2 regions of the Streptomyces sp. NPDC014734 genome follow, and region 1 is predicted to be linked to the other one. Evidence: riboswitches for the same ligand, from Rfam matches in the RefSeq annotation. Region 1 holds a riboswitch; the other holds the start of a gene.
The links. Region 1 has a riboswitch for thiamine pyrophosphate ahead of thiC (phosphomethylpyrimidine synthase ThiC). Riboswitches for the same ligand answer to the same signal wherever they lie in the genome.
Positions count from the first base shown of each region.

Region 2: it holds a riboswitch for thiamine pyrophosphate, as region 1 does, so the genes downstream of both, ACF1CT_RS00270 (thiamine ABC transporter substrate binding subunit) here and thiC (phosphomethylpyrimidine synthase ThiC) in region 1, are expected to answer to the same signal.

Region 1 covers NZ_JBIBYN010000002.1:299,763-307,617, forward strand. Annotated here, with positions in the region: gene ACF1CT_RS05180 (metallophosphoesterase) at 1-800, shown strand, start outside; gene ACF1CT_RS05185 (hypothetical protein) at 983-1,798, shown strand; gene ACF1CT_RS05190 (GNAT family N-acetyltransferase) at 1,862-2,449, opposite strand; gene thiC (phosphomethylpyrimidine synthase ThiC) at 2,753-4,528, opposite strand; TPP riboswitch at 4,521-4,653, opposite strand; gene ACF1CT_RS05200 (YibE/F family protein) at 4,685-6,043, shown strand; gene ACF1CT_RS05205 (SsgA family sporulation/cell division regulator) at 6,190-6,627, opposite strand; gene ACF1CT_RS05210 (IclR family transcriptional regulator) at 6,729-7,499, opposite strand; gene ACF1CT_RS05215 (DUF5326 family protein) at 7,742-7,855, opposite strand, start outside.
Region 2 covers NZ_JBIBYN010000001.1:50,284-58,138, forward strand. Annotated here, with positions in the region: gene ACF1CT_RS00265 (ABC transporter permease) at 1-1,386, opposite strand, end outside; gene ACF1CT_RS00270 (thiamine ABC transporter substrate binding subunit) at 1,563-2,687, opposite strand; TPP riboswitch at 2,761-2,877, opposite strand; gene rlmN (23S rRNA (adenine(2503)-C(2))-methyltransferase RlmN) at 2,987-4,093, opposite strand; gene ACF1CT_RS00280 (GntR family transcriptional regulator) at 4,688-5,425, shown strand; gene ACF1CT_RS00285 (protein kilB) at 6,090-6,542, shown strand; gene ACF1CT_RS00290 (hypothetical protein) at 6,562-6,885, shown strand; gene ACF1CT_RS00295 (DUF6303 family protein) at 6,885-7,166, shown strand; gene ACF1CT_RS00300 (DUF2637 domain-containing protein) at 7,163-7,855, shown strand, end outside.

The sequences.
Region 1 (7,855 bases):
TCGGCGACGTCCACGGCTATCTGGACGAGCTGCTCACCGCGCTCACCGAACAGGGCCTGGTCGACGCCGACGGCAAGTGGGCCGCCGGCAACACCCGGCTCTGGTTCCTCGGGGACTTCACCGACCGGGGCCCGGACGGCATCGGCGTCATCGACCTCGTGATGCGGCTCTCCGCCGAGGCGGCCGCCGCCGGGGGCTACTGCAAGGCCCTGATGGGCAACCACGAACTCCTGCTCATCGGCGCCAAGCGGTTCTCCGACACCCCGGTGAACTCCGGCGCGGGCACCGCCACCTTCCAGGCGGCGTGGCTGCTCAACGGCGGCCAGAAGAACGACATGGAGCGGCTCCAGGACGTCCACCTCCAGTGGATGTCCCGGCTGGACGCGATCGTCGAGGTGGACGGACACCTGCTGCTGCACTCCGACACCACGGCGTACCTCGATTACGGCACCACGATCGAGGATGTCAACGACGCGGTGCACGCCATTCTCACGCGCAACGACGCCGACGAGTGCTGGGACCTCTTCCGGAAACTCACCAAGCGGTTCGCCTTCCGGGACGACGGGGGACCGCAGGCCGTCCGGGAGCTGATGTCGGCCTACGGCGGGCAGCGCGTCGTCCATGGTCACAGCCCCATCCCCTACCTCCTCGGTGAGGTCGGCTCGGAGGACGGGGAGGACAGCTCCGGCCCGGTGGTCGACGGTCCCCACGTGTACGCCGACGGGCTCGCGATCGCCATGGACGGCGGAGTGACCATGGCCGGAAAGCTGTTGGTCGTCCAACTCCCCCTGCATGGCTGACGCCCTGCCGGGAAGACGCGTCCACGACCTGACCACGCCGAGCACTGGGCCTATTTCCGGAAACACCCTGTCACCCCGTGCCGTGGGCGCTCTACCATCGGCGTACCAGTAGCAGGCTCTCCTCCGTTTCCGCCCAACTGCCCGGTCCACACGGGCGATCGGGCCCGACGGAGCATCGGGGGATGCACATGAACAGCGCTCCGCACCTGCTGACCGAGGACCGTCCCGAGTACGAGCGGATCCTCGACGACGCACTGCGCCACGCCCATGAACGACCGGATCTGGCCGCCGTCGGCGAACAGCTCAACGCCGTACAGCTGCGCACCATGGCACTGGACGCCACGACGTCGATCATCGCGACCGCCGCCACCGAGTACGACCATTACGTACGGGTCCGCGAAGAGCTGCGTGGACCGGCCGGCGAGGGGGGCGGAGAAGCAGGCCCCGTCGCGGACGCGGACGGGTCCGGCGCCGGCATAGGCGCGGTCATCACCGTCCTCGCGCCCGTCCTCGCCGGCACGGCGGCGTTCATCTTCCTGCTGGCCGGCTATCTGCTGAAGCTGCTCAGCCCGCCACCGGCCTTCGCGTCGACCATGGTCACCGCGGGCTGGTTCTTCGCGGCTGTCATGGCCGCGGCAATCCTGGTCGCCGCCGTCGGGCTGCTCGTCACGGCTCTGCGCAACGGTTCCGTGTCGGACTCCGCCGCGGGCGACGAGACGGAGCTGCCGGAGGACGTGGCCCGCGCCCGGGAGGCATGGCGCCACGCCCTGCTCGAACGCGGCATCCTGCCGTTCCTGCGCGACGCGCTCGACGACCCCGGGGCCGGCCGCGCCGCCCGCGCACCGCAGCCCTCGCCGAACCGCATCCCGAAGGTCGGCTACGGCCGACCTGACTTCTCCGGCCCGGACGAGGGCCAGACCGCCGGGCCCCGCCCGACCTTCACCAGCCCCGACTTCACCAGCCCCGAATTCGGCGGCCCCGAGCACGAAGTGGAGTGACCGGCCCCGCCGCGCGTGCCCGGGAGCCCCTCGCGCCGGACCAGGAACCGTTTGCGTGCCCGGTCACCACTCCCAGGCCCGTCGCCGCCCCAGCCCCTCCCACTCGGGCCGGAGCAGCGAGAGCACCGCGACATCGTGGCGGCGTCCCCGGTGCAGGCACGCCGAGCGCCGTACGCCCTCCCGGACGAACCCCGACTTGGCGAGGACGGCGAGCGCGGCGGCGTTGTCGGTGTGGGTGACGGCCTGGAGCCGGTACAGGGGGAGCTCGCCGAACGCCAGATCCGTCAGCGCGTCCAACGCGTCCGTGCCGTATCCCCGGCCGCGATGCCGCGGGGACAGCACCAGCTCGACTTCGGCGGTGCCGTCGGCGAGGTCCTGATCGGTCAGGGCCACGTGCCCGATGGGGGTGCCGTCGGCGAGCACGACGAGGAAGTTGTCGAGGTTCTGGTCCTCCTGGTCGCGCTCGATGCGCTCGCGCAACGAGGCGAGCGAACGCGGCCAGACACCCGTCGCCCGGCCCGCCACCGGGTCGCACCGCCATTCCTGCCACAGCTCGGCGTCGTCGGTCTCGACGGCGACGAAGGCGACTTCCCGTCCTCGCCAGCACGGCCGTCGCCCCGTCTCGGACATCTGTGCCCATATATCGCTCACACGTGGACCCTACAGACGCGCCTTCACCAAGATCAGCCGATTTTCGCCCCGGAACCACGCTTCGGGCTTCGCTTCCGTCGCCCGTCTCCGGCCCTCGTTTCCGTCCACCGGCTCCGGCCCCCGTCTACCGGCTACCGGCTCCGGCTCCGGCTCCGGCGACATGCTCCTTCCCGCGTCGCGCCGGACGCGCCACGGACCGTCTCACGGCGTCACGCGGCGCCCCTCGGCAGCAGGCCACCCGCCGCACGGCGGGGCCCGTGTCGTTCAGGGGCCCCGCCGCTCGTCACCGCGGCCCGGAGAAGGTCACTCCGCGATCGGCAGGTAGACCCGGTTGCCCGCCGCCGCGAACTCCTTGGACTTCTCCGCCATGCCCTTCTCGATCTCCGCCTGCGAACCCCCGTGCTCGCGCCGGATGTCCTGGGAGATCTTCATCGAACAGAACTTCGGTCCGCACATCGAGCAGAAATGCGCCGTCTTCGCCGGCTCGGCCGGCAGCGTCTCGTCGTGGAACTCCCGCGCGGTGACCGGGTCCAGCGCCAGATTGAACTGGTCCTCCCACCGGAACTCGAAGCGGGCGTCGGAGAGCGCGTCGTCCCAGTCCTGGGCGCCCGGATGCCCCTTCGCCAGGTCCGCCGCGTGGGCCGCGATCTTGTACGTGATCACACCGGTCTTCACATCGTCCCGGTTGGGCAGGCCGAGGTGCTCCTTGGGCGTGACGTAGCAGAGCATCGCCGTGCCCCACCAGGCGATCATCGCCGCGCCGATGCCCGAGGTGATGTGGTCGTACGCCGGTGCGACATCGGTGGTCAGCGGGCCGAGCGTGTAGAAGGGCGCCTCCTCGCAGATCTCCTGCTGGAGGTCGATGTTCTCCTTGATCTTGTGCATCGGGACGTGCCCCGGGCCCTCGATCATGGTCTGAACGCCGAACCGCTTGGCGATCGTGTTCAACTCACCGAGCGTGCGCAGTTCGGCGAACTGCGCCTCGTCGTTGGCGTCGGCGATCGAACCGGGACGCAGACCGTCGCCCAGCGAGTACGTCACGTCGTAGGCGGCGAGGAGTTCGCAGAGCTCCTCGAAATGCTCGTAGAGGAACGACTCCTTGTGGTGCGCGAGGCACCAGGCCGCCATGATCGACCCGCCGCGGGAGACGATGCCGGTCTTGCGGCGCGCGGTCAGTGGAACGTACGGCAGGCGCACGCCGGCGTGGACGGTCATGTAGTCCACTCCCTGTTCGGCCTGCTCCACGACCGTGTCCTTGTAGATCTCCCACGTCAGTTCCTCGGCCCTGCCGTCGACCTTTTCGAGGGCCTGGTAGAGAGGGACGGTGCCGATCGGCACGGGGGAGTTGCGCAGAACCCACTCACGGGTGGTGTGAATGTTGCGGCCGGTGGAAAGGTCCATGACCGTGTCGGCGCCCCAACGCGTCGCCCATGTCATCTTCTCCACCTCCTCCTCGATGGAGGACGTCACCGCGGAGTTGCCGATGTTGGCATTGACCTTCACCAGGAACCGCTTGCCGATGATCATCGGTTCGATCTCGGGGTGGTTGACGTTGGCCGGAAGCACGGCGCGCCCCGCGGCGATCTCCTCGCGCACCACCTCGGGCTCGACGTTCTCCCGGAGCGCCACGTACTCCATCTCCGGGGTGATCTCGCCCCGCCGGGCGTACCCGAGCTGGGTCACCGGCCGCCCGTCCCGGCTGCGGCGCGGGAGCCGGGGACGGCCGGGGAAGACCGCGTCGAGGTTGCGCAGCCCTCCGCGCGGCGAGGTGTGCTTGAGCCCGTCGTCCTCGGGGCGGGCGGGACGGCCCGGGTACTCCTCCGTGTCACCGCGCGCGATGATCCAGTTCTCCCGCAGCGGTGCGAGCCCGCGACGGACGTCGGTCTCGACGGTGGGATCGGTGTACGGCCCCGAGGTGTCGTACAGCGTCACGTCCTTGCCGTTGGTGAGGTGCACCTGACGGACCGGCACGTGGAGGTCCGGGCGTGATCCCCGAACGTAACCCTTGTGCCAGCCGATGGACTTCCCGGCCTCGTCGTTCTGGTTCGAGGCAGGCGTGCGTGCGTCCTGTGTGGTCATGAGACCTACTCCCTACGCCGGCATTACCCGGTAACAGGTTCGGCGGTCGGCGCAGCCCGTCCGTACCGATGTACGGACCTCAGCGCCCTCTCAGCCCGGTGCTCCGAGCTCCCGCGTGTGCAAAGGTTCCTCCACGCTAACGTCCCGTCCGGCGGGATGAACAGAGGGCCCTCCGCTTCTTGCGATGATCGGCCGGTGACGTCCCTCTCCCTCGATCCCGAACCGCAGGACCATCAGCACGGCCACGCGCACAGCCATGGTCCTGCCGCACCCGTCTCCAAGCATCTTCGAAAGGTCATCGCCGCCGTACTGATCCCGTTCGCCACCGCGGTCCTCGTGGGCCTGGTGGCGCTCTGGCCGGGCGGCGCGCCGTCGCACGAGCGAACCGGTGTCGGTTTCGACCGGCAGACCCAGCAGGGCAAGGTGGTGAAGATCGACAAGGTCGACTGCAAGGACGTGGACGCGGGCCGGCAACCGACCGACGAGACCGCCCCTCCGTCGACGAGCGGCGGCGGACGGTGCGCGCGGGCCACCGTCGAGGTCACCTCCGGGCCCGACAAGGGACGGACCTTCGTCGAGATCGTCCAGCCCGACGCACCGCGTCAGTTGCGCGAGGGTCAGGGCGTGGTGGCGGCCCATGCCCCGGACGCGCCCCGCGAGCTCCAGTACTCGGTGACGGACGTGGACCGGAGGTTCCCGATGACGCTGCTGGCCGGCGTCTTCGCCCTCGTCGTGGTCGCGGTGGGCCGGATGCGTGGCGTGATGGCACTGATCGCACTCGCCGTGTCGTTCGCCGTACTCACCCTGTTCATCCTTCCCGCCATACTCCAGGGCTCGAATCCGCTGCTCGTCGCGGTGGTCGGCGCCAGCGCGATCATGCTGATCGCGCTCTACATGTGTCATGGCCTGAGCGCCCGCACGTCGGTGGCGGTGCTCGGCACACTGATCTCGCTGCTGCTGATCGGGCTGCTCGGATCGCTCTTCATCGGCTGGGCGAGCCTCACCGGCAACACCGACGACAGCACGGGACTGATCCACGGCCTGTACCCGGACATCGACATGAGCGGTCTGCTGCTGGCCGGTGTCATCATCGGCTCGCTCGGGGTGCTCGACGACGTGACGGTCACCCAGACGTCGGCGGTCTGGGAACTGCACCGGGCGAACCCGACGTTGGGGGTGCGAGGGCTCTACCGGGCGGCGATCAGAATCGGGCGCGACCACATCGCCTCGGTCGTCAACACGCTGGTGCTCGCCTACGCGGGCGCGGCACTGCCACTGCTCCTGCTGTTCTCGATCGCCCGGAGCGGTGTCGGGACGGTGGCCAACAGCGAGCTGGTGGCGGAGGAGATCGTGAGAACGCTGGTCGGCTCGATCGGGCTGGTCGCCTCGGTACCGGTGACAACGGCGCTCGCCGCGTTGGTCGTCTCCGCGGACCGCACAGGGCTCGGCGCGGAAGCCGTAGCTCCAGCACCCGTACGGGCCGGGAAGGGCCGCCGTCGCAGGACGGGACCATGAACGCTTCCGAACGGCGAGCAGCCCCGGAACAGCAGGCGGCTCCTACGGAGAACAACTCCTGCGGAGGGCGGCCCCCACGGAGAGCGATTCACCCATTCGGCGGACATCGTGTTCGACCGGCGAGCCGGCCGACGGCGCCGCGTTCTTCAGCCGGCGTTCTGTTCCTCGGCCAGAATCCGGCCCAGGGCCTCCTCCAGGTTGCCCTCGAAGTCACCCAGCGTGCATTCCTGACCGAGCGGCACGAGCTTGTCGGTACGGTCGAGAAAGGCCACAAGTGGTGCTGTGCCGGCCCTGAACAACGCCCGGTCGGCGCCCACTTGAAGCCTGATGTGCACGTCGGAAAGCCCCTCGGGCTCAGTGGGCCCGATGTGCACATCGCCGTCGCCACTCGGGCTGTTGAGGCCGTCGAGCAGCAGCTCGCGGCCGAATGCCCAGGTGACGGGGGCGTCACCTGGCAGATGGAAGGTCATCCGAATCGCATACGGATCACACACTTCGTACCGGAGCTCCACCGGGATCCGGAAAGAGAGCTCCTCGGAGACGAGGAAGCTCATCATGACCTCAGCTTGAACCGACTCGCGCATCGTTCAACCCCGCAGTAGATGAATCTGGCCAGGAATGATCCCCCGTGGCCCTATTGACGCCATCGTGGTGCACGCGATAGCAGATCACAAGGAGTGATTTTTCAGATACTGATAGAGAACACGAGGGAACGCAAGAGGTTGGCCACTTCGCCACGTAGTTGTTCGACTGCGGGGAGCAATTGCTCCTCCTGCTCCAGGGGTACCGAAATCGCCATCGCGGCGACGGTGAAGCCGGCGGTGATCGGGATGGCCGCGCAGACCGTGCCCAGGGCGTACTCCTGCCGCTCGATGACGGGTTCCAACCGCCGCAGCGACCGCAGCCGGTCGAGAAACGCCGCGCGGTCCTTCACCGAGTAACGGGTCAGCGGACGGACCGGATGCCGGTCCAGATGATCCTCACGGGCCTTCTCGTCCAGCTGGCTCAGCAGACACTGGCCGATCGCATGGGCGTGTCCCGTCTCCCGGAAGGACGCCCACTCGTCAACGGCGGGAGTGGCGGGATCGTCGGCGACCGCGACGAGTTCGATCTCGCCCTCGCGGTAGACCGCGCAGTACACCGGTGCGCCGATGGCATCGCGCCAGCGGCCCAGCGACTCCGTCATCCTGCTGCGACGCATCTGCGACGAGCCCTCGCCGACCAGCCGCTCGGCGGCGGTCCCGAAGAGGAAGACGCCCTTCTCACGGCGCAGATAGCCCTCGTGCGTCAGGGTGCGCAGCAGGTGGTAGGCCGTGGGAAGGGGAAGGCCCGCTTCCCTGGCCAATTGTTTCGCGGGCGCCCCGTCCCGATGCGCTCCCACTGCTTCCAGCAGCCTCAGCGCTCGCTGAACCGAACCGATCAGCGTCGGCGCAGCAGTGCTCGATGCCGTGGTCAACGGTCACCCCCAGGCGTGGTGACGGGTAGTCAGCCCGCCTGTGGGGGCCGCCCCCACGGACCGCCGCATGGCTGGGGTCCGGAGGCCGAACACCGCGCGAACCACTGGTCAGTATGGTGACGGGCCGTTAATTCCCAGGTGGCGGCAGTGGAATACCACCATATCGGCCATGTTCCCGAGGGGTGTCGTTTTGTTCTGCGCTTAGCCCGGCCGGCCTAATTCACGAGCGGTTTCCGATCGTCCTACCAGCCGCCGCGCGAGGACGACATGAACTTGCGCACGACGAAGACGAGCCCGCCGACCAGGATCACGAAGACAAGGATCTTGAAGAGCAGACCGATCACGAACCCGACCAC
Region 2 (7,855 bases), on a different contig from region 1:
GACCAGCAGGGCCCGCCGTACCAGTGGCAGATCGACCTCCCGCCAGACGCGCAACGGTGACGCGCCCAGCACCGCCGCCGCCTCCCTGAGCCGGCCGTCCACGGCGCGCAGCACCGGCAGCATGGTCCGCACGACGAACGGCACACCGACGAGCGCCTGGGCCAGCGGCACCAGAATCCAGGAGGTCCGCAGATCCAGCGGCGGCTTGTCCAGAGTGATCAGGAAGCCGAAGCCGACGGTGACCGCGGACACTCCGAGCGGCAGCATCAGCAGGGCGTCGAAGCCGCGGACGAACCGCCCCGCGCGCCGGGCCAGCGCCGCGGCGGCCAGCCCGCCGACGACCAGCGCGATCGCGGTCGCGACCAGCGCGTACCGCACGGAGTTCCCGATCGCTTCGAGCGGTGCGACCAGGAAGGTGCCGCCCCCCGCGTCGACGGACCCCAGCGCGCGGTAGAAGTCGAGGCCATGACCGCCCGCGGTGTCCAGCGAGCGTTCGACCAGCACCCCGAGCGGCAGCAGGATCAGTACCAGCACGGTCAGCAGCACCGCGCAGAGCAGCGACCACTGCCCCGCGCCGCGCGGCCTGCGCGCGGTCTGCGCCGGGTCGACCAGCTTCAGCGCGGTCTCCCTGCGCCGCACCGTCCGGGCGTGCACCGCGAGGATCGCGCCGACCGCGGCGAACTGCACCAGGGTCAGCACGGCGGCCGTCGGAAGGGCGAGCAGTTGGGCGGTCTGCCGGTAGATCTCCACCTCCAGTGTGGCGAAACCCGGACCGCCGAGGATCTGGACGACGCCGAAGGAGGTGAAGGTGAAGAGGAAGACCATCAGCGCGGCGGCGGCCACGGCGGGAGCCAGGGCCGGCAGCGTGACCCGCCGCCAGGCGGCGAACCGTCCGGCGCCCAGCACCCGTGCGGCCTCCTCCTGCCGGGGGTCGAGCTGCGACCACAGTCCGCCGACGGTCCGCACCACCACCGCGTAGTTGAAGAAGACATGGGCGAGCAGGATCGCCCAGACGGTGGTGTCGAGGCGCACGCCCCACAGTTCGTCGAGGAAGCCGCCACGCCCCAACAGCGCCAGGAACGCCGTCCCGACGACCACGGTCGGCAGGACGAACGGCACGGTGACGACCGCGCGCAGCAACTGTTTGCCGGGGAAGTCGAAGCGCGCGAAGACGTACGCGCCGGGCAGCGCGATCAGCAGGGTCAGCGCGGTGGAGGCGAGCGCCTGCCAGGTGGTGAACCACAGGACGTCCCGGATCTCCGGACGGCCCAGCACCTCACCGATCCGGCCGAACTGCCAGACACCGTCCGTCTTCAGCCCCCGCCCGACGATCGCGACGACGGGATAGGCGAAGAACAGCGAGAAGAACGCGACGGGCACGGTCATCAGGGCGAGCCTCACCGCGCTCCCCCGCCGGGCCCCGCCGCGCATCCGGCCCGCGCGCCCGGCCCGCGCGCGGGACCCGGCACCGTCCGGGCCCCGCCCGGCGGCACCGCCCCCGTCGGCCCGCGCGCCCCCGGGTCCCGTTCCCCGGATGTCCGTTCCCCGCGCGGGGGACTTCGCTACTTCACCGCGAGCGAGGACCACGACTGGACCCACTGCTCACGGTTCTTGGAGATCAGGTCGGGGGCGACCGTCTTCGGCCCCTCGACCGTCGCGCCGAACTTCGTGAAGAGTTCGGGCAGCTTCACGTCCTTGACGACCGGGTTCACGAACATGTTCAGCGGCATGTCCTCCTGGAACTCCTTGCTGATCAGGAAGTCCAGCAGGGCCTTGCCGCCCTCCTCGTTCCTCGCCCCGTCCAGCAGGCCCGCGAACTCGATCTGCCGGAAGCAGGTCCCGGTGACGACCCCGGTCGGTGCCTCGGTCGGCTGCGGCTTCGCGTACAGCACCTCGACGGGCGGGCTGGAGGCGTACGAGACGACGAGCGGCCGGTCGGCCTTGGCCTTCCTGCCACCGGCCGAGCCGGAGAACTCCTCGTTGTACGCCTGCTCCCAGCCGTCCACGACCTTGACGCCGTTGTCCTTCAGCTTCTTCCAGTAGTCCTGGTAGCCCTTCTCGCCGTAGGCGGCGACGGTGCCCAGGAGGAAGCCGAGACCGGGCGAGGAGGTCGCCGCGTTCTCGGTGACCAGAAGGTTCCTGTACGCGGGCTTCGCCAGGTCGTCGAAGGTCTGCGGCGGGGCGAGCTTCTTGTCGGCGAAGTACTTCTTGTCGTAGTTGACGCAGATGTCGCCGGTGTCGACCGGGGTGACGCGGTGCTCGGCGTCCAGGCGGGTGTCGGCCGCGACGGCGTCGAGGCCCTTCGCCTCGTACGGCGTGAAGAGCCCGCTGTCGAGGGCCCGGGAGAGCAGGGTGTTGTCGACGCCGAAGAACACGTCGCCGCGCGGCGATCCCTTGGTCAGGATCTCCTGGTTGAGCGCGACGCCCGCGTCGCCGCTCTTGAGCACCTTGACGGTGTATCCGGTCCGCGCGGTGAATTCCTTCAGCACCGCGTCGGAGGCGTTGAAGGAGTCGTGGCTGACGAGCGTGACCGTCTTGGAGCCCGAGCTCTTCGTTCCCGATCCCTTCGTGCCACCGGAACCGGAGGACGACGTGTCGGAGCCTCCGCATCCGGCGAGTGCCGTGACGCCGAGCGCGGCGGCGACGGCCGTGACCGCGAGCTGCGTGGTCCTTCGCGTGGTGTTCATTGTGAATTCCTCCTGGATTTTGGCCAGGAAGAGACGCGGCCCCACCCGCGGGAGGCGGGCAGGGCGCAACAGCATGAGTTGATGACCGAACTTCCTACCCGGAATGACCCGGGCGAGGTTCAGAGGGTCTGCGGCCGGCCTGTCCCCGGTACCGCACTCTCAGCGCTGTGGCGCTCCCCTGTCGGAATATGAAGTTGATTTCCGGCCCAGGTTACACGGGGGTCCGCCAGGGCCGGCCGCCCGGTCGGGCCGGGGTCTCCCCCGCCCGCGTCCGGCCCGCGTCCGGCCCCGTTCCGGTCTCAGCGCTCGGAGGCCGCCAGCTGCCCGCAGGCCCCGTCGATCTCCTGGCCCCGGGTGTCCCGTACGGTCACCGGCACCCCGTGCGCGGCGATCGCCTCGACGAACGCCTTCTCGTCCTCGGGCCGGGACGCGGTCCACTTGGACCCCGGCGTCGGGTTCAGCGGGATCAGGTTGACGTGCACCCGCTTGCCCTTGAGCAGGCGGCCGAGCAGGTCACCACGCCATGCCTGGTCGTTGATGTCCCGGATCAGCGCGTACTCGATGGACACGCGACGACCGGACTTCTCCGCGTACTCCCACGCGGCGTCGAGCACCTCGCGCACCTTCCAGCGCGTGTTGACCGGGACGAGCGTGTCGCGCAGCTCGTCGTCCGGCGCGTGCAGCGACACGGCGAGGCGGCACTTGAAGCCCTCGTCCGCGAAGCGGAGCATCGCGGGCACCAGACCCACGGTGGAGACGGTGATGCCGCGCTGCGAGAGCCCCAGCCCGTCCGGCTCCGGATCGGTCAGCCGACGGATCGCGCCGACCACCCGGTTGTAGTTGGCCAGCGGCTCGCCCATGCCCATGAACACGATGTTGGAGAGCCGCGCCGGGCCGCCGGGAACCTCTCCGTCGCGCAGCGCCCGCATGCCGTCCACGATCTGGTGGACGATCTCCGCGGTCGACAGATTGCGGTCGAGACCGGCCTGCCCGGTGGCGCAGAACGGGCAGTTCATCCCGCATCCCGCCTGGGACGAGATGCACATCGTCACCCGCTCCGGGTAGCGCATCAGGACCGACTCGACGAGCGTCCCGTCATGCAGCCTCCACAGCGTCTTGCGGGTGGTGTCGTCGTCGCAGCTGATGTGCCGCACCACCGACATCAGCTCCGGGAACATCGCCTCGGCGAGCTTGTCCCGCGAGGCGGCCGGGATGTTGGTCCACTCTGCCGGGTCGTGCGCGTACCGCGCGAAGTAGTGCTGCGAGAGCTGCTGCGCACGGAACGGCTTCTCGCCGATCGCGGCGACGGCCTCCTTGCGCTCGGCGGGCGTGAGGTCGGCGAGGTGCCGCGGCGGCTTCTTGGCTCCGCGGGGCGCGACGAAAGTGAGTTCTCCGGGCTTAGGCATGGTTCATCCAGTGTCGCAGACACGCCGTGGTCCTCCGGGCCGTCGCCCAGCTCAGGCCAGGCGACGGCTACGCGGAGCCGGTCGTCATTGGTCGTCACCGGTTGTCACTGGCGGCCCTTCGACGGCCCACAGACGGCCCGGCGTCATGGCTCTGCCCGCAGGTCAGAGTTTCCAGGCGGGGTCCGCGCGCGCCCGTAGGGGTGCCGCCATCGACGCACTCCTCCACAGCGCTTACCGCTTCTTGCGGATGCTGCGCCTCTTCGCCTTGGCTTCTTTCTCCTTGCGCTGCGCGACCCCATAGGCGGACCAGGGCCCCTGATGCTTCGCGCAACGAGAGGTGCCTACTACTGCAAGATTTCGGCACGCCGTACCGGCATTGGTTCGAGCGCCGCACTTGGACTGTGATGCCATTGCCTGCCCTCCATGAATCTACGAGTTCTGGACCAGGGGCAGGCTTCCACTGAGTGCTGCGCCGGAGGAGGCGTATCCGCGGGGCACGGAAGCACGCTCGGGATCACCCGCGCCGCCCCTCCGACAGGCAGGCGGGGGTTGGTGTGCCAAGCTGTAATGACCACCCTAGGGAAGTGAGGAGTAATGGCGGAAAGCGCCAGGGACATCGCCGACGTACTGCGCAAACGCATTCGCTCCGGCGATCTGGCTCCCGGCGTACGACTGCCCGGCGAACCCGCCCTAGTGAAGTCGTACGGAGTAGCCAAGGAGACAGCACGTCGGGCCCTGATGCTGCTGGTCAGCGAAGGGCTCGCAGTGCGCCGCAAGGGAAGCGGCACGTACGTCCGGGAGTTTCAGCCGATCCGCCGGGTCGCGAACCGAAGGCTTGCACAGGAAGGCTGGGGTTCGGGACAGTCGATCTGGAGTTCCGACCTCGGCAAGCGCTCCATGCAGGTCACGGACCTTCGCGTGTACGAAGCCCCGGCCCCGGTCGACGTCGCTCGCGTTCTGGGCTTGGCCGAGGGAACTCCCGTTATCGTGCGAGACCGCTTGTTCAGGGTTGAGGGCGAGCCGGTGCAGGCGGCCGTCTCATACCTGCCAGCCGACCTCGTTCGTGAGTCACCCATCGCCCAGGAGGACACCGGACCGGGCGGAACATACGCACGTTTGGCCGAGCTCGGAGCCAAACCGGTTCGGTTCGTCGAGGAGCTGCGGTCGCGCATGCCCAGCCAGGAAGAGTCCGAGCGGTTGCGACTGGCTGACGGAACTCCCGTAGTCGAGATCTACCGGACAGCGCTCACGGCCCAGGACAGGCCGGTCGAAGTGAACCGGATGCTGCTGGACGCCGGAGCGTATGTCATGGAGTACCACATCACCGGCTGACGCAACTCCCACACAAACCCCGAAGGACCCGCTGTCGCGGGTCCTTTTTCATGCCCGCTTGACCTCCCTAGGGAGATCTGAGTAAATATCCCTAGGGAGGTTCGCAGCGAACCGCAGCCCGAAAAGGGCTACTTCGTCGTGGACAGACCTTGCTCAGCAACTCCATAGCGTGATCCACCGCAGCGCGACGGCCGTGACAGCACCGGCCGAGGCGAGTGGAGACCAGTCGGCCGAGAAGGGGCCCCCGTCACACCGGGGCCCGACAACCCGGATGGGGGCTACGCCACCGACTCGAAAGAACCGCGCGGCACACCTTGGAGCTGCCACCTCAGACGTCCGGGATTTCGGATCTCCCCGGACCGAGCAGCGCCGTGCGAACAGGAGAACCGAACCTCAACCCCCGCTTCATCAACCTGTGGAGTCCTGATGTTCCTACGAATATGCAGGGCGCTGCCCGTGCCATGGACCGGCACGGGCAGCGATGCCCTTCGCGTCCACCCGGTCCGCGGACCCCGCCGGGATACCCGGTGATTCGCGGAGTCGGGACACTCTCGCAGCGGTTGCTGCGCCGGTTGCCTGCCCTGCCCGTCCGGCCGCTTTTTGCGGCTGTACGGGCGGGGTTGAGGGGAGCCGGAGAGTCCGGCCCCGGAAGGGGGAACGTCCGATGGAGATCGCCGCTGCTGTTGTCGCGGTCATCGGCACCGTGCTGGGGGCCGCCACGGTCGGTGTCCAGCAGTATTTCGCGGTCAGGGCCCAGCGTCGGCAGGCGCTGCGCGACCGGGCCATGACTGCCCTGGGTGACCTGAGCGTCGCCCTGGCGGATCACCGCCGCGCGATGTGGACGCGGGAGGACCTGCGCCTCTCGGGTGCGGCCCCGGGCGAGGTGGCCGAGGCCCGCGAGGCGAGCCACGTCACCCGCTCCGCCGTTACCGCCCCGCAGGTCGCCCTCACGGTGCTCCTGCCGGCGCTTCGGCTCGACATCGACGCGGCCGTCCGCGCCACGTACGACATGCGCCACGCCCAGACCACCGAGGTCCTGGCCTCGCGGCGCGAAAAGGCCGTATGCGCGGCCGACGCGCTGACCGCTACGGCGGCGCGCGTCCTGTCCCGCCCCTGAACCACACGACGGAGGAGCCATGGACCGCTTCAGCGAAGCACTCGCCCGAGCCGCTCAGCGGCAGCGGGAACTGGAGGAGATGCACGCCGACTACGAAGAGATCGACGTGGAGCTGTTCACCGGCCCGGCCGCCGAGTCCGTGATGGAGCGGGCGGCGCGGCTGGGCGTTGCCCACGAGGTCCTCGCCGAGCTGCGGGAGAGCGACCTGGAGACTGCGGCCTACGCCGAGTCGCTGCTGCGGACCCTGCCCCTGAAGACGCGGCAGTCGGACGGTCGGCGCCCGCGCCGGACGGTCCGCCGCTCGGTGAAGGGCCGTGCGGCTGGTTCGGCGGTGGCGGCGTGATGGGGCACACCGCGCAGATCTCCAACCGTGGCGGGCGGTGGCGCCTGTACGTGACCCTGCCGGGCCCGGTGTCGCGGTGGCCGGAGCACGACTTCGGCCCGACGCCCACCGTGCCGACGCCGGCCGAGCGTTCACGGGCGCTCGCCGGTCTCGGCTTCGTGTTCACCGAGGGCGCCGAGTGGGAGTGGAGGGAGTACAGCGAGACGCTCGACGACGACACGTCGCCGGTGCGGCTGCTGGCCTCCGTCCGTGTGTGTTCACGGGGCGGGGGTGCGGCGTGAACGCCGGGCAGATTCGTTCAGCGGACCGGGCGCTGTCGGCCGGGACGTGGCTGATCGTGGGCGGGGCGATGCTGTACTCGATCCTCACGGTGACCCCGCTCGCGGCCCGCCACACCCCCGATACGTGGCGGTGGACGGCCCCGATCCTGCCGCTCGTCGTGGACGCCGCGGTGGTCATCGTGGTCCGTCTGGATGCCACCCTGGCCCGCCTCGGCGGGCACGGCGGATGGTGGCCCATCGCACTGCGGTGGATGACCGGGGCCATGACCCTGGCCCTGAACGTCGCCGACTCCGCCCTGAAGAAAGACCTGGTCGGAGCGGCAGTCCACTCCGTCGCGCCTCTCCTGCTGATCGTCACGGCGGAGACCGGTCTTGCCTACCGCCGGGCCATCGCCGCCGCCGTGATCGAGCTGAACGCCCGTGAACACGCGGAGAAGGAGGCCCGAGAGCGGGCCCGGACCGAAGCCCGGGAGCGGGCCGAGCGCAGCGCCCGGGAGGAGCGTGAGCACAAGGCCGCGCTGGCGCGTGAACAGCGGGAGCACGAGGCCGTGTTGGCTCGTGAACAGCGTGAGCACGATGAGCGGGTCCGGGGTGAGGAGCAGGCCCGGGCCGAGGGCCGGGAGCGGGCTGAACGTGAGGCCCGTGAACGCGCCGAGATGGAGCGTGAACAGCAGCGGGCCGAGCGTGAA